3 regions of the Exiguobacterium sp. s192 genome follow, and region 2 is predicted to be linked to each of the others. Evidence: riboswitches for the same ligand, from Rfam matches in the RefSeq annotation. Region 2 holds a riboswitch; each other region holds the start of a gene.
The links. Region 2 has a riboswitch for S-adenosylmethionine ahead of KNP87_RS09425 (LLM class flavin-dependent oxidoreductase). Riboswitches for the same ligand answer to the same signal wherever they lie in the genome.
Positions count from the first base shown of each region.

Region 1 (5,711 bases), on a different contig from region 2:
GCACGTAATTGGAGTGGATACACAAGGACAATCACTCCGGTTGGTTGTTCTACCACACGCTCACCTCTTCATCAGATATCCATTTAGTATGCAATAAATCCGACTTCAGCAAAACCGCCTCAAGTCGGATTTCCTTTTCCTTATTCATATATACGTTGCAGCCGCGTCACAGGTTCCACCTGTCCAAACACTTCTTCCGTCGTTTCACTGACTTCTTTAAAGCCGAACGAGGTTAAAAAGTGACGGGCTTTATAATTGCGTGATTCGACGTACACTTCGATGGGAGAAGCACCTTGGCGCTCGAGCTCTCGAATCAGTCGCCGCCCGATTCCGTTCTGTTGGTATTTCGGCAGGACATAGAGGCGGACGATTTCCCACGTCCCGTCGACATCAATTGCATGAATGAATCCCACAATCTCCCCATCGATCAGACCTACATTAAAATATTCTCCGCGCGCTTCTTCTGCTGTCCGGATTGCCCGAACGACTTCTTCTTGCGGGTAGGCTTCCTGAACGAAATGGGCTTTCGAGCGCTCAGAATAGATTTCCTCGTACGTATCCATCCAAGACGTGAGCGCAATATCATGAATGCGTGCTGCATCAGCAGGAACTGCTTCGCGTATCTCCATACCGAAATCCCCCTTTTCCTTTTACAGACTCATCTTCTTTTACCCTTTTCTAGAAATTTCAGTCGTTTCCCTGCAAAGTTCCGGAGAAACAAAAAAAGTTCAGAAACACCCTTCAAAAGGGCGTTTCTGAACTCAGGATTATGCGAAACGTTTTGCCTGCTCTTCAAGAGTAGCAGCTTTATCCGTTTGCTCCCATGGCAATTCGATGTCTGTACGACCGAAGTGACCATATGCTGCTGTCTGACGGTAAATCGGACGGCGGAGATCAAGCATCTTGATGATGCCTGCAGGACGAAGATCAAAGTTTTCTGCAATCAATTCGACGAGTTGAGCTTCTGGAAGCTTACCTGTTCCAAACGTATCGACAGCGATTGAAACCGGGTGCGCAACACCGATTGCGTAAGCAAGCTGAACTTCTGCTTTTTCCGCAAGACCAGATGCGACAAGGTTTTTCGCGACGTAACGTGCTGCGTACGCAGCAGAACGGTCAACTTTGGTTGGATCTTTACCAGAGAATGCACCACCGCCGTGGCGTGCGTAACCGCCATACGTATCAACGATGATTTTACGACCTGTTAATCCAGCATCACCTTGTGGTCCACCGATGACGAAACGGCCAGTCGGGTTGATGAAGAATTTTGTTTCAGCGTCGATGTATTCCGTCGGGATGACCGGAGCGATGACGTGTTCTTTCAGATCAGCTTGAATTTGCTCAAGCGTTACTTCTTCTGCATGTTGTGTTGAGATGACGATTGTATCGACGCGAACAGGTTCATTGTTCTCGTTGTATTCAACCGTAACTTGCGTTTTACCATCCGGACGGAGGTAATCGAGTTGTCCTGTCTTGCGGACTTCTGCAAGACGACGGGCAAGTTTGTGTGAAAGTGAAATCGGAAGTGGCATCAGTTCAGGTGTTTCTTTCGTTGCGTAACCGAACATCAGACCTTGGTCTCCTGCTCCGATCGCATCGATTTCTTCATCTGACATGTTTCCTTCGCGTGCTTCAAGCGCCTGGTCGACACCAAGAGCGATGTCTGCTGACTGCTCATCGATTGAAGTCAATACAGCACATGTGTCTGCATCGAAACCGTATTTAGCGCGTGTATAGCCGATTTCGCGAATGGTTTCACGAACGACTTTCGGGATATCCACGTAAGTCGATGTCGTAATTTCTCCTGCGACTAAAACAAGTCCTGTCGTGACAGAAGTTTCTGCCGCAACACGTGCGTTTGGATCCGCTGCAAGAATCGCATCCAAAATTGAATCCGAAATCTGGTCACAGATTTTATCCGGGTGACCTTCAGTTACTGATTCCGACGTAAATAGTCGGCGATTAAGGTTTGTCATGTTTGACCCTCCCAAAAAAGAATTTGACGGTGTACTCATTTCCCCTAGTTGAGTGGGACGGTAAAATGAAAAAAACCTTTCCATGTCCAAAAATGGTCAGGGAAAGGTTGTGCGTTCTTCCTTTACCCTCTTATCGTTCGAAGTGTTTACTTCGCTTCAGGAGAGCACCTTTTCCTATATTAATGATGAAACTAATATAAGACGGTTGCCGGGTTTCTTCGGGCCTTGTTCCCTCCACCTGCTCAGAATAAGAGTATCCGTTACGAATTACATGATATAAACTTGTGCCCACTCTGTCAAGCAACGTTTTAATTTCTAGTCGAAAAATTTCGAAAGAGATGTTAAACTGTTTATGCTGAAAGCGTTTCCAGATAAATAGAAATCAGCGCACGAAAAATGATTGCCCTATCTTTAGTATGTCATATATAATGAATGTGTCATACTAATTGTAGAGCCAAAACCAACGTAGGGGAAAGGTGGGGTCAGGATGCCGATGACGGTCCTGAATATCGAAGAACTACTCAAGAAGGAGCATGTGTTCAAACAACTATCTGTTGCCGAACTAGTCGAACATGCGATTCGCAACAACGAAGGAGTTCTTGCAGAAAATGGTGCTTTGTCTGTAGAAACGGGGAAATTTACAGGTCGTTCACCGAAAGACAAGTTCATCGTCCGTGATCAATCATGTGAGACACATATCGATTGGGGCCATGTGAATCAGCCGATGGAGTCGGACAAATTCGAACAACTGTTACAAAAAGTTCTTCGTTATATGAACGAAGCAGATCAACTCTACTACACAGAGGCAGCTGCTGGTGCCGATACACATTTCACCCTCCCGGTACGCGTCGTGACAGAGTACGCTTGGCATAATCTGTTTGCGAAACAATTATTCTTACGTGAATATCCTACGGTTGCGGCCTTCGAACCATTTACGGTCGTCTACGCACCACATTTCAAGGCCGATCCACTTGTTGACGGCACTAATTCGGAAACGTTCATCGCCATGTCATTCGAACATCGTATCGTCTTGATCGGCGGAACGGAATATGCGGGAGAAATCAAGAAATCGATTTTCTCGGTCATGAACTATCTGTTGCCGCAACAAGATGTTTTATCGATGCACTGTTCCGCCAATGTCGGACATGACGGCGACGTCGCCTTGTTCTTCGGACTCTCCGGGACTGGTAAGACCACCTTATCGGCAGATGACAGTCGTCAATTGATCGGGGACGATGAGCACGGTTGGTCTCATGACGGTGTCTTCAATATCGAAGGCGGCTGCTATGCGAAGACGGTGAACTTGTCGCGTGAAAAAGAACCACAAATCTTTGATGCGATCCGTTTTGGCACCGTCCTTGAAAATGTTGTCCTCGACGACACCCGGACTCCGGATTACGACGATACATCGTTGACTGAAAATACACGCGCGGCTTATCCGATCACAGCAATTGACAACATTGCCATCCCGTCACGTGCCGGCCATCCGAAAACGATCGTTTTCTTGACGGCTGATGCATACGGTGTGTTGCCTCCGATCAGTAAATTAACGAAAGAGCAAGCGATGTATCACTTCTTGTCCGGCTACACGTCGAAACTGGCTGGGACAGAACGGGGTGTCACGGAACCGGAAGCGACGTTCTCGACATGCTTCGGCTCACCGTTCCTGCCGTTGATTCCTGAAAAATATGCGACGATGCTCGGTGAACTGATTGATCGCCACGGCGTGACGGTTTATCTCGTCAACACCGGTTGGACCGGCGGCGCTTACGGAACAGGCAGCCGCATGAAACTGGCCTATACGCGCACGATGGTCAACGCTGCCGTCAACGGTCTGCTTGCAGACATCCCGACAGAAGAACACCCAATCTTCGGATTGCACATGCCAATCGAAGTACCAGGTGTTCCAAGCGACTTGCTGAATCCTGTTAAAGTTTGGGCAGATCCAGCTGTTTATACAGAGCAGGCAACAGCTCTCGCGCATAAATTCAAACAAAACTTCACCCGCTTCGTCAGTGCGACCGATGCGATTAAATCAGCCGGTCCTCGTGTTTAAGCCATCTCCAAGATAAAAAAAGTTGAGCCTCTGCTGAGGGGCTCAACTTTTTTTGTCTTCAAACAATCGAATCTGTTTTGTCTTGTAGATGTGATTCTTTTTGAGCCAACCATTCTTGGCTTTCTTTCAGCAACTCATAGGCACGTCGTTCGGAAATACCAAACCGGTTACTGAGCAACTCAAACCGTTCGAATTCGCCGCGATCTGCACTGATCGCAAGCAGCAGACAATCCCGAAACGGATGATCCTCTCCTTGCAAGACATGTTTTAATGCAGGCTCAATCGGCAGTTGATCGATGATTTCATCGATATCTACCGATAACAGGGCATCAATATGCGAAAGTAATCCAATCATGTAGGCACTTTCTGCTTTTAACGTTTTTGTTTCCGTCGCAAATAGTTCACATAACTTGGCACAGTGTAAAGACGAACGCAATAATTCATCCGACCACTTATACGGACTGGCCAGTTTCATCTCGCGTAAAACAATTAGTGAAATCCAGCTTTTCAGTTGAGAGAAGCCTAACAAGGAAATGGCTTGCCGCACCGAACTGACTGTATTCCGTAAGCCAATCCCGGGAGAATTGATCAATTGGAGGACTTGAACACTGATGTATGGGTTTCGTTCAATCTCATCGATGACCTCGTCATAATATTCATCTGTTTCGAGCCATTTCAACATCTTCAGCAAGACCGGTAATTGCGGTGGGACGGCCTTTCCTTTCATCAACATCGGTTTGGCATAAAAATATCCTTGAAACCAGTCGTATCCCATTTCAAGGCTTCGTGTATGATCTTCATGGGTTTCCACCCGCTCCGCCAGAAAACGCATGTGGGGATAATTTCGTTTCAGGATATGCAGAATGGCACTTTGTTCTCGTGGATTGATGGCTTCGATATCGATTTTGATCAAATCAATCAAATCAAATAATTCAGCACCATGATGTCGCAGAAGATCTGTGACAAAATCATCGAGTGCCAGCATGAATCCTGCTTCTTTCCATTTTTTCAGCGTGTGTAACATCGCGCTGTCAATGTGAACGGTCTCCAAGACCTCAATCACAAAACGGGTTGGATCCAAGTGATCGATTAACTCCGACTGCAACAAGTCTCCCGTAAAGTTAATGAACAATCGTTTTCCTTCTGCCACACGGTCTACGCCGAGATGGACAAGTGTGTTGGTCAACACATCCATCGTCGCTAAGTCGCCGTCAAAAACAGCCGGTGCATCGACTGAACGATAGAGTAATTCAAAAGCATCAATCGAACCGAACCGGTCAACGATTGGTTGTCGTGCAAGTAAGATTTCCATCTCATGTTCCCCTTCTCGATCCGTTAGTCAGGCTAATTTTATATGTTCCAGTATATCAAATATCCATTTATCTTAAAAAATCAGTTTTTTAAAAGATATCAATGTTGCAAATATCTAAAGAAAAAAATCACCTCAATGATACGCATTGAGGTGATTACAACATTAAATTCTGTCACGTCATCATCCAGTTGATGACGTCATCCGTCACTTCGAATTTTTGACGAATCGGGAATTGATGGGCATATTGATACACTTTTAAATGCGTCTGCTTTGGATAACGGGCGGCGTAATTCGTCGCATGACGCAATCGGACATTTTGATCGTACAAGCCGTGAATCAACAAGACATCGCCTTGCGGCGGAAAATA
Region 1 covers NZ_JACSMS010000010.1:64,154-69,864, reverse strand. Annotated here, with positions in the region: gene KNP87_RS13985 (alpha/beta fold hydrolase) at 1-56, opposite strand, end outside; gene KNP87_RS13980 (GNAT family N-acetyltransferase) at 141-629, opposite strand; gene metK (methionine adenosyltransferase) at 768-1,976, opposite strand; SAM riboswitch class I at 2,104-2,230, opposite strand; gene pckA (phosphoenolpyruvate carboxykinase (ATP)) at 2,464-4,032, shown strand; gene KNP87_RS13965 (EAL and HDOD domain-containing protein) at 4,091-5,344, opposite strand; gene KNP87_RS13960 (alpha/beta hydrolase family protein) at 5,517-5,711, opposite strand, start outside.
Region 1: it holds a riboswitch for S-adenosylmethionine, as region 2 does, so the genes downstream of both, metK (methionine adenosyltransferase) here and KNP87_RS09425 (LLM class flavin-dependent oxidoreductase) in region 2, are expected to answer to the same signal.

Region 2 (5,711 bases):
ATCATCCCGTTCGTTTCGAGATGCTTCAAGTGGCGTGTCACGGCAGCATTATCGACGTTGACGCGTTGTTGCAGTTCTTTTTGGCTGATCGTCGTATCCACCTCGAGTTGAGCGAGCAGATCCATCCGGGTTTGGCTGAAACCGTCCGTACAAAGATCAAATTTTTGAGCGATTGTCTTATTGACGGAGACGAGCGCATAAATCAATCGTCCTTTTTCAGTACAAGAAATACTCAAGTCATCACATCCTTCCCTTCGTTCGAAAAATCCTTGACGTATCAAAGATTGATATGTAAACGAATATAACGTGTCTGTTTTCATGCTGCAACTAATATGCTTCATCCACAAAAAAAGATACCATTTCGGATGAAAAGGTATCGAGTCAAACGACTTAACTAATTTTCTGTTGTTTCCGGGGAATCGTTCCGGCATCGATGGCGGCGATCATCCGGCGGAAATGACCCAACCAAAACTGTAGGAACGGACCGATCAAGAAAATCGATAAAATCGTTCCGAAGAACACCGGTCCGCCGAGCAGCCAACCGATTCCGCAGGCGGTGATTTCCATGAATGTCCGCATCATCCGGATCGATGTTCCGAATCGTTCCGCCAGTGTCAGTGTTAGTCCATCACGCGGTCCGGCACCGTAACCGACGGCGACATAAAGGCCGGCGCCCATTCCGATGATAAAAATTCCCGCAATCAGCCACAGCGTGTTTTGCCAAACGGACGAAAACGACGGCAAAAGACCTGAACCGAGAACGAGGTTCATGAACACCCCGACAAAAATCGCGTTGACGAGCGTACCGATCTGCGGTGTGATCCGGTCGAGCAAATACTTGACGAACACGAGCAACAGTCCGACGAGGAGAATGATCGTCCCGACGGAAAAGGGCGTTTTGTTTTGAAGACCCAAATGAAGGACGTCCCATGTCGAGACGCCAAGCTGTGCCGTGATCATCATCGATGAACCGACGGCGAGTAAAAACAGACCAAATAAGAACAATGTCCATTTCAGGACGGAGCGTAACAGCCAGGACGTTTGAATTGCCTGTCTCATTTACGGAAGACACCTCGTTTCGGAGTAAAATTGATTCATTAACTGTACCATGTTTGATGGAGAAAATTGAAGTGAATCCGATATTTTCCATCTTGAGGTGGAGGGAATCACTTCTCCGGATGCGTATACTAATGAAAAGGAGGTCACCTCATGCAAAAAACCCGCCATTTCATCCGTTTTACATATCTCGAAGCCATCTGTTGTGTCTTTCCGGTTGCGATTTTCTTGGCGCTTGCGGTATCCCGGTACCTTCCGTCGGAACCGATCGCGCGCTATGACTTGCTTTTAGTGTGGTGTCTTGTTGTTCAGATCGTGCTGCTTGTAACACGGTACGAAACAAAAGAAGAGTTCAAATTGATTTTAATCTTTCATGCGATTGGCTTGGGACTCGAGTTGTTTAAAGTCCAGGTCGGTTCCTGGAGTTATCCGGAAGACGCTTGGAGCAAGGTGTTTGGTGTGCCGCTTTATGCCGGTTTCATGTATGCGAGTGTCGCGAGCTACATCTGCCAGGCCTTTCGCCGGTTTGATCTCCGGATCACCGAATTTCCCCGTCCGCTTCTCGCCTTCTTGATCGGACTGTTAGTCTACTTAAACTTTTTTACCCATCACTGGTTATTTGATTTCCGCTGGCTGTTGATGGGACTTGTTGCCGTTGTTTTTTTAAAATCCTGGGTCTATTACCGGTTGGATGAGACCGTCTACCGGATGCCGCTGGTCCTGTCATTTGGTCTGATCGCCTGGTTCATCTGGCTCGCGGAAAATATCGTGACGTTTTTTAAAGGGTGGGTCTATCCGAATCAAGAAGAGGGCTGGGAGCTGGTTGACTTCGGAAAACTGTCGTCTTGGTTTTTGCTTGTGATCATCACAATCTTAATTGTGGCCGTCGAAAAATACCGGTTGGGCGACCCGTCAATCGAAATTAAAACCTAACCTTAAACAAAAAAATACCTGGTTATTTTTAGACCAACCTACACGAAACCCCCTTGCTATAGTTGAAAAAAAGCAAAGGGGTTGTTTGAGATGATGCAACAAATCATGGAACGGGCGAAAGAATTGGTCGCCGGTAAATTACAGATCGTTGAAACGGCGGAAGATTGGGAATTGCTGCTTGAGGAAATCCGGGGAATCGATGAATGGGTCCAATTGTCGCGTTACTATACACCACGCGTACATCCGCAAGAGGTGCTTCAACCGACGAAAGAAGAGCAGCCGGCGTCACCCGGTCCGCTGACAGAACTGCCGAAATCGGACGAACCGATCGTCGAACAACGGTATGCGTATACGTTTGTCCGGGAATTAAAAGGCGGATCGTTGCAGGAATGGCCGAACAGCCATATCTCGGAAAAGGAAATCCGCCAATGGAATCTTGAGCACGGCATGGAAGTCCGTGTTCAGATTATCCATCAAGACCACCGGCGGACGTCACTGGAAGTGCTCGCAGTCGTCGCAACCGATCAAATGAAGGCGCTGGAGCAACGAATCGTCTTTGAAAAATGTATCGTCAAAAATCACGGCATCATCGAGTCGACGGTCAACGGTCCGTTGAAGGATGAGACGGGAAAACCGTTTTACTACGCAACTCCGGTCGAAGATATGCGATTCTTTCAATTGAAGGAGGGACAACTTGTCGACTTGGTGATGTGGAAAGGTCATCCGGAAACACTGACGATTGCCTGGAAGTATCCCTTCCAATATGAAGAACCGATTATTCAACCGTTCGATCCGTCAACAGAATCGAAACCGACAGACGCGACGGCAGAAATGGCCGTGACATCCGTATCAAAAAAATCGACCGGGCGATATGCCAAGCAGATGAAGCGAAAACCGACCGTGAAAAAGATCCGGCAACCACGCCGGATTCGCGAAAAGAAACAACAACCGATGACACCGCTCGTCACGACGTCGCTGCCGGGACAACCCATCGATTACGTCGACAAGGAGCCGCTTGAGTTTGTAGCATTTAAAGGAATGCGGCTCGTCATCGTCGGAAACGAACAGCAGGCACCGGTCTACCGGACATTTTTTGCTGAGACCGGAATCGAGCTGATTCATTTAGCAGGGGATGCCCAGTCGGCGAAGAAAATTGCCTGTCTCGCGCAAAAGACGGATGCCATCGTCGTTATCACAAGTCGTGTTTCGCATGCGGCGTCAGCCCATGTCATCGCACAAGCCAAAAAACATGCTATCCCATTTGCGATGGAACGTCTCGATGGTCGGCGTTCGCTCTATACGGCTTGCCAACGTCAGCTCGAAAAAGCACGCCTGCACAAGCTAAAAACAGGAAAATCCTGAAAATAACTGAAACTCCTTACTGCTTAAGCCGTAAATAGGAGTAGAACTTATTTTAAGGAGGATCTTTATGATTAAAGAATTAAAACTATCGGCACGTGAGTCACTTAACGGTCGCTGGGTCTTCATGGCACTCATGTTTTTACTGTTTCTCATCATTCAAGGGATTCCCACTACGTTTTCTTCTGCTCCGAACGAAGACTTTCAGTTCATCGATTTGATTGGATTTGTGTTGAACATCCTGTTCCTGCCGCTTGCGATCGGTTGGGCATGGCTTGCGCTGTCTGTCGCCCGTAAAGAAGAAGCAAAAATCGTCGATTTATTCGAACCGTATAAGCTGTTCTTGAAAGCAGTTGGTCTGTCGCTTGTTCAAGGTATTCTTCTTGGATTATGGTTCTTGCTGTTGATCGTTCCGGGAATCATTAAGTCATTTTCGTATATGCTGACTTATTACATTTTACGTGACGAGCCGTCAATCGGTATTTTGGATGCCATTACGCGTTCACGCCAAATGATGGATGGTCACAAGATGGAAGCCTTTATGCTTGTCCTCTCCTTCATTGGTTGGTTCCTGCTCGGTTTGATTACGATTGGAATTGCCTTCCTCTGGGTCGGACCTTACTTCAGCGTCACCCTCGCCAAGTTTTATGACCGCATCCGCGGTGAAGAAGCACCTGTCGAAGAGTCGACATTTGTTGCCCCATATTAAGACAAGGAGGATGAGAGCCCAGCTCTCGTCCTTTTTTGATACTGTTTTTAATTCCGATTGGAAAACAAGGTTTAATGGTTGCTTTACTCTGCTAAAAAGTGTACGATAATTCCAATAATTCTTATCAAGAGAAGTCGAGGGAATGGCCCGAAGACACTTCAGCAACCCCGCATCATAAGCGGAAGGTGCTACTTCCTAAAGGGATTAACCCCTTTACAGATAAGAGCAGACACGATTAATCCGTCGCTCTTTTCGATTTTCGAGAAGAGCGATTTTTTTAATAAGGGGGACATAACGGATGGAGTATGGATTTTGGTTACCGATTTTTGGAGGGTGGTTACGAAACGTCGAGGACGAACAGATGCCGGCGACGTTCGATTATGCCAAACAGGTGGCGCAAACAGCAGAACAAATCGGGTTTTCGACGACGCTGATTGCGGAATTGAATTTAAATGACATCAAAGGGCTGGAAGCACCAAGTCTTGAAGCCTGGACGACAGCAGCGGCGATTGCTGCGACGACGGAACGGCTGGAAATCATGACAGCTGTCCGCCCGGGGTTCCATAATCCGGCGACGACCGCGAAGATGGCAGCAAATATCGACCAACTCAGCAACGGACGCTTTACACTGAACGTCGTCTCTGCCTGGTGGGAAGAAGAAGCGCGGCAATACAACGGGATCTTCACGGCGCATGACGAACGGTATGCGCGGACGGAAGAGTTTGTCACAATCATGAAAGGATTATGGGCAGACGCTTCACCGTACAGCTTCGACGGGAACTACTATACGCTCGAGAAGACACAACTGTATCCGAAGCCGGTTCAACGACCGGGCATCAAGTTGTACGCAGGCGGGGAAAGTGAAGCCGGCAAACAAACCATCGTCAATCATTGTGATGCCTATGTCATGCACGGCGGAACGGTGGAAGAAGTATCCGTCAAGATTGAGGATATGAAGGCGCGTCGACAAGCGACCGGGCAACCGCCGCTTGAAAGTTTTGGACTGGCTGCTTATATCATCTGCCGCGATACGGAAGAAGAGGCTGTTCAAGAGTGGCAGCGGATCACGGACGTCAAGGAAGACGGTGCCGGGTACGTCGGGTACGACGATTTCGTCAGCAAATCGCAACTCGAACAACAGGTGAAACGGAACGATTATTCGGTCTCCAACCGTGGACTCCGTCCTGATTTGATTGGAACACGGGAACAGATTGCCGAACGGATTCTTGCGTTTGAGCAGGTGGGTGTCTCCTTATTATTACTTCAATTCTCACCACAACTTGAAGAGATGGAACGCTTCGCGCGCGACGTCATGCCGCTTGTCGAAGAAAAACGAAAGGTAGGTCAAACCAAATGACAAAAATTCATATCTTACACGAAAACCAGGAATGGACGGACCATTTAATTAAACGACTCGAAGAACTGGAGTTGCCGTATGAACAGTGGCATCTCGATGAAGGACAGGTCCCGCTTGATGAAATCCCGCCAGAAGGCGTCTTCTACAGCCGGATGAGTGCGTCTTCGCATACGCGCGGGCACCGCTACGCGCCGGAACTGACGGAAGGGGTGCTCGCATGGCTCGAGGAACACGACCGGACCGTCTTCAACGGAACACGTGCGTTGCGACTGGAAGTCAGTAAAATCAATCAATATA
Region 2 covers NZ_JACSMS010000004.1:163,457-169,167, reverse strand. Annotated here, with positions in the region: gene KNP87_RS09450 (MarR family winged helix-turn-helix transcriptional regulator) at 1-236, opposite strand, end outside; gene KNP87_RS09445 (YczE/YyaS/YitT family protein) at 391-1,059, opposite strand; gene KNP87_RS09440 (DUF817 domain-containing protein) at 1,210-1,989, shown strand; gene KNP87_RS09435 (DUF2325 domain-containing protein) at 2,080-3,351, shown strand; gene KNP87_RS09430 (DUF975 family protein) at 3,419-4,057, shown strand; SAM riboswitch class I at 4,176-4,283, shown strand; gene KNP87_RS09425 (LLM class flavin-dependent oxidoreductase) at 4,356-5,414, shown strand; gene KNP87_RS09420 (ATP-grasp domain-containing protein) at 5,411-5,711, shown strand, end outside.

Region 3 (5,711 bases), 150 kb from region 2:
GAGGTGTAAAATCATGGCACGATCCGTTAAAAACGTACCAAAAGGAGTGTGGGCCGGACTGGCGACGCTGTTAGGCGCTCAAGCGGCCTTCCTGTTCCTTGGCGCCCGTAAAACCGGGCGTAACCCGTGGGTATGGGGTGGCGCAGGGCTTGTTCAGTTCCCGCTTCCAGCCATCGCGTATTTCATTCTTAACCGTCAAGAACAGAAGAAAAAATAATCAAAAACAAGTCCGGTCGCGCTGCAGGCGGCCGGACTTGTTTGTTTTACGAAATATTTTCTTTGCGGACAGCAGTGTTTTTCCGGCGCGGGAATCCGAAAAGAATCGCAAGGGATCCGCACACGAATAATAAAAATGGATAAAACAGATACGGAATCAGTTCCGGAGAAGCCGTTTTCGTCAACTCCGCCGCAATCAGCAACTGGGCGCCGTATGGGATGATTCCTTGAACCCCACACGAGAAGATGTCGAGAATGCTGGCTGACTTCTTCCGGTCGATGTCATACGTATCCGCAATCTCCGCTGCGAGTGGTCCAGCCACGAGAATCGAAATCGTATTGTTTGCCGTCGCGAGGTTTGTCGCTCCGACAAGCGCAGCCATGCTGAACTCTGCGCCGCGGCGTTGCGTGATTTTTCGAGTCAATGTTTCTTTCAGGTAGGCGATACCGCCGTTAAAGGTGATCAGACTGACAAGACCACCCATCAGTAATGTCAAAATCGAAATTTCAGCCATGCCCATTAATCCTTCGGACATCGACAGCACGAATCCACTTAAACCGAAGCTGCCGTCGAGCATACCGATGATTCCTGTCAAGGCGGTTCCGCCGATCAAGACGAGGATGACGTTGACACCGAACAGGGCCAAGACGATGACGGACAGATACGGAATCAGTTTATAAAACTCGAAGGCCTTTGCGTCGACGACATCTCCGGTACCTGAAACGAATGCCAAAATGATGACGGTCAAAATTGCTGCCGGAAGCACAATCAGGAAGTTCGTTCGGAATTTATCACGCATATTGGTTTTTTGCGTGCGGACCGCTGCAATCGTCGTATCGGAGATAAACGACAAGTTGTCCCCGAACATCGCGCCCCCAACGACGGCGGCAGCCGCGATGGCGACATTGACACCGGTCGCTTCATGAATACCAAGTGCGATCGGGGCGAGCGCCGCAATCGTACCGGTCGAAGTCCCCATTGCCATCGAGATGAAGGCAGCGATGATGAACAATCCGCTCATTAAGAGAGACGGCGGTAAAAATGTCAGCGAAGCGTTGACGGTCGCTTCGATGGCGCCGATCGCATCCGCTGTTCCGGAAAACGCACCGGCGAGTAAGAAAATAAAGACCATGATCATGATGTCCGGATTTCCGGCACCCGTCGCAATCCGTTCCACGGTTTGATTGATACTGCCTTTGGTCGTCACGGCAGCAAAAATCAAGGCAATCAATGCGGCAATCAGAATCGGGAACTTATAAAAGTCGTCATAAAAGATGCCGGCACCGATAAAGAGGACCAAAAAGACAAGTAATGGTAGAAGGGCCCATTTGTTTGGTGTAATCGTCTCGTTCATAAAATCACTCCATTTCTGCATATACAAAAAAAGACTCCTTCGCAAGAAAGAAGGAGGTCTTTACTGAAAAAGACGCTCTTCTTATCTCTCAAGCCGTAGCTTGCTGGATTTGGCACAGTACGATTCAATCGTCCGCTGCCGAAACATCATTGGGCCAGTCCCTCCGTCTCTCGCGATAAAAAGAAGTCATTTAATTGTCTGAAATACGTTTTCTACCGTAACGTATCTTTTAATGCATGTCAACACTACTTCACTGCAGTGCTTTTTTGAGTGTCGTGACATTTTCATTCATCAAGTCAAAATAAGAAGCGTCTTGTTGTTCTTTTGTGACGGATTCCAAGTTATGAATCGTGATCGCTTCAGCTCCGATTTCTTGTTGGATGACCCGGGCGACTTTTGGGGAAACCGTCTCTTCAAACGCAATATATTTCAAATCGTGCAGCTTGGCTTCTTTGACGAGGGCAGCCAGTTCTTTTTGCGAAGGCTCGTCAGACGGTGAGATGCCGGCGATCGGCAGTTGAGAAAATCCGTAGCGTTCTGCTAAATACCCATAAGCGGCATGTGTCACGAGCAGTTCTTTTTTGGAGCCGTCAGCAACAGCTTGCTGTAAGTTTTGATCGAGCTCATCTGCCTGCGTATCAAATTCAGCCAGATTTTTTTCGAACGTCGCTTTTTTGTCCGGTACTTCTTTTGCCAGCGCCGTCGAAATCGATTGGGCCATCATTTTCGCATTGTTCGGATCAAGCCAGACGTGCGGATCGTACTTGCCATGATCGTGTCCTTCTTCTGCGTGCTCATCTTCTTCGTGCTCGTCTTCATGAGCATGTTCTTCGTCGTGTGCGTCTGCCTCTCCATGAACGTGTACCGTGGCACTCGCTTCAAGCAAATCGATGCCTTTACTTGTCTCGATGAACCGGACATCGTTTCCTTTGAGACTGGCTTTGATTTTTTCTGAATACGGCTCAAGCGTCGTTCCGGTCAAGAGGAACAGATCACCTTGTGCGATTTCTGTCAGTTGTTTAGAGGTCGGCTCATACGAATGGGGATCGGCACCGGGAGGAACGATCATCTTCACATCGACATCAGCGCCGCCGATTTCTTTGGCGATCGCCGCTGTGGCGAACGTTGATGTATAGACGTTGAGTTTTTGGTCGGCGGCATCTTGATTCGAACCTGAATCAGATGATCCGCAGGCAGCGAGGAAAGTGGCGCTCGCGAACGCGACCGTTAAAGCGGGAATTAACTTTTTCATATGTGTAAAACCTCCAAGAAGTATTAAAACGTAATTATTCCGATTTGAACCTTTTCACTATAACGAATCCAAAACAAAGCGTCAAGTACAAGAGCGGGAAGAAGTTCGACTTCTAAAAAAATGGGGTAAAAGACTAATAAGATTAAAAATCGTGAGTATGCCCGGAGGTGATGAGGTGAGACGGGAAACAGCATGGTTGATGGGAGGGGCTGCGCTTTTGACGACGGCTGCTGCCGGTGCGAGCATCTGGAACAATTACGGTGCTCTTTTACGGTGGACGGAACCGGCGCTTCCGCTTGCGGAAACCCAACTGGCTCCAAGGACCGTTTTGTATAAAACGGTCGGCGAGAAGGAGCTTAAACTGGATCTGTACTATCCGGTCGGTGAAGGACCGTTTCCGGTGGCCATTTATGCACATGGTGGAGCGTTTGTCAGAGGAAGCCGTGATGATCTCTTTTGTTTTACACCGATCGTGGAACGTTTTTTAGAGCTTGGCATCGCTGTTTGCAGTATCGATTACCGGTTGTTTGAAGACGGCAGTTACTTCCCGGATAATTTGGAAGACGTACGCGACGCCCTTTGTTTTTTAAATCAGGAAGCAGATAATCTGCGGATTGCACGGGGACGAATGGTCCTTTGGGGGGATTCGGCCGGTGCAGCGTTGATGTTGACGACCGCCTTGGCGCCGATGGAGTTCATCGGTGATCAGAAAGCGGAGCAACTCCCGCTGATCAGCGGCGTCATCGCCTTGTATCCACCAACGAACTTCTTATTATTCAAGTTCATCCAGACCTGGATTGCCCACATCAAATTTTATGGAGGAGGACGGGAAGAATGGCGTGCACTCATGACGCGTGTCTCACCCGCAACTCATTTGACCGCCGATTCACCGCCGATCATGCTGTTGCACGGAAAAAAAGATCCGATTGTTCCCTTTACGCAGGCGCTGCATTTCATTGAAAAAGGAGCCGATGTCGGGGCCGATGTCCGGTTGTTTTCGTTTCCGAACGGAACCCATTCATTGGCCAGTTTTGCGCAGACGGAAAACCCGCTCAAAATTGAACGGTTGCTCGACCGGATTGAAGCCTTCAGTTGCCAAGTCCTAGTCCTGCCACCTCGTGAGACTCTTCACTAAGTAAAGAAACATGATACAATCAGTCATATTTCTTTTTGAAGGAGACGAATGAGATGACAGAAATTTGTTTAGTGCGCCACGGTCAGACCGATTGGAATTTAAACGAACGGATTCAGGGGCGGGAAGATATCCCGCTGAACGAAACAGGGCGGTGGCAAGCCGGCTTGAGTGCGACGTATCTCGCACAGGAGAAATGGGATGTCTTGATTTCCAGTCCGTTGTCCCGGGCGGTCGAAACGGCGGAAATCATCGGCCGTGCCGTAGGACTCGAGCTGACGGAAACGGATGACCGGTTGGTCGAACGCGAATTTGGTTTTGCATCGGGCAAGCCGATCGCCGGAATTTATGAAGCTGTCCAAGCCAATGATACTGACCGTGTCCCGGGTCTTGAGACCGAACAGGAAATTCAGTCCCGTGTCTTCGCAGCTGTCGAAGAGTTGACACAAAAACATCGAGGAAAACGTCTGTTGATCGTCTGTCACTCACACACGATCAAAGCCGCTTTATCCTCGATTGATGACACATTCAGTTACCGGACACCGCTTAAAAATGCGTGTGCCAACTATATTCGTTTTTCCGACCGGTATGAAATCGACCGGATCAATGTTGCCGATCACATCCTGGACTGGACGAAACGTCCTTAACTGATTTTCGGATTTTCTTGTAAGTACTGTTTAAACGTTTCCTTGGCGATACTCGTGATATGGGCACCACGTTTGGAACGGCGGTCTTTATACTCCTGAATCAATGCTTCCCCTGTGAAATGATCTTCGACGACTTCGCGTAAGATCGATTCGGATAAGTCATTTTTCATCATCACCATTTTTCCGGTGAATAAATAAGAGGTGCCTTCGTTTAACGGTGTACACTCGAGTGGTGTGACGATCATGGCAGCCGGATCGTTATCCGGTCGTGAGATTGTGATTTCAATCAAGGCCCGCAGATTTTTTGCGAACAGTTCATCGATGATCGGTTGATCATGTTTTAAGACGACGATTTCAGCCACCCACTGGGCCGTCTGATCGGTACTGACTGTCAATCCGTCTTTGATCGTGACCGGAATCGTTGTATCCCGGCCGGACTCGTCCATCAAGATACGCAGTGTGCACAGTTTAAAGGTTTTCACGAAAACTCCTCCTTGCATGAATGTACGCAGATTTTCTCCAGTATACCGTGACCATACAGATGATGGGAAAGTTTTAACGAGGATTTTCAGGTGAACTATGTTTAAATGAAATTAGAAATCAGAAACAGGAGGACCGTTCATTATGCCGCAAGCACTTATAGGAGTATTAGGAATCATTGGAATCATTTTACTTGCCCATCATATCATTATGTATTGGCATGCTGAGCCAACCGATCGTCCGACGCTTGCTTACCGCATAGCGCTCCTGATTGCCTGTCTGCTTCTCATCAGTGGAAGCGACCACTTGATTAGTATTTTTTATGCCGATTCCTTGGCGGAGTTTGGTCAACGGATTACGTATATCGTCTTCATCGGAGGTGCGCTTGGTTTCGCGTGGTACTTTCGTCAACAAATGGAACAAGCGACAGCCCAAATGACACCGACACCAAACGAAACAGCCCACTTCAGTTGAAGTGGGCTGTTTTTTTTATTTAATACCGCTTGCTGTACGTGTGTCGCGAATCATATCGAGCTTCAACTTCCAGAGGCGGTCGCTGAAGGTGATGGCATAGACTTCCGGCAGGCGGAGGCGTTTATACTCTTCCCACAGACGGCCGATCTGCTGTT
Region 3 covers NZ_JACSMS010000004.1:11,941-17,651, reverse strand. Annotated here, with positions in the region: gene KNP87_RS08700 (hypothetical protein) at 14-217, shown strand; gene KNP87_RS08695 (Na+/H+ antiporter NhaC family protein) at 264-1,571, opposite strand; SAM riboswitch class I at 1,650-1,753, opposite strand; gene KNP87_RS08690 (metal ABC transporter solute-binding protein, Zn/Mn family) at 1,822-2,823, opposite strand; gene KNP87_RS08685 (alpha/beta fold hydrolase) at 2,999-3,958, shown strand; gene KNP87_RS08680 (histidine phosphatase family protein) at 4,012-4,602, shown strand; gene KNP87_RS08675 (YwpF family protein) at 4,599-5,084, opposite strand; gene KNP87_RS08670 (hypothetical protein) at 5,227-5,556, shown strand; gene KNP87_RS08665 (nicotinate phosphoribosyltransferase) at 5,572-5,711, opposite strand, start outside.
Region 3: it holds a riboswitch for S-adenosylmethionine, as region 2 does, so the genes downstream of both, KNP87_RS08695 (Na+/H+ antiporter NhaC family protein) here and KNP87_RS09425 (LLM class flavin-dependent oxidoreductase) in region 2, are expected to answer to the same signal.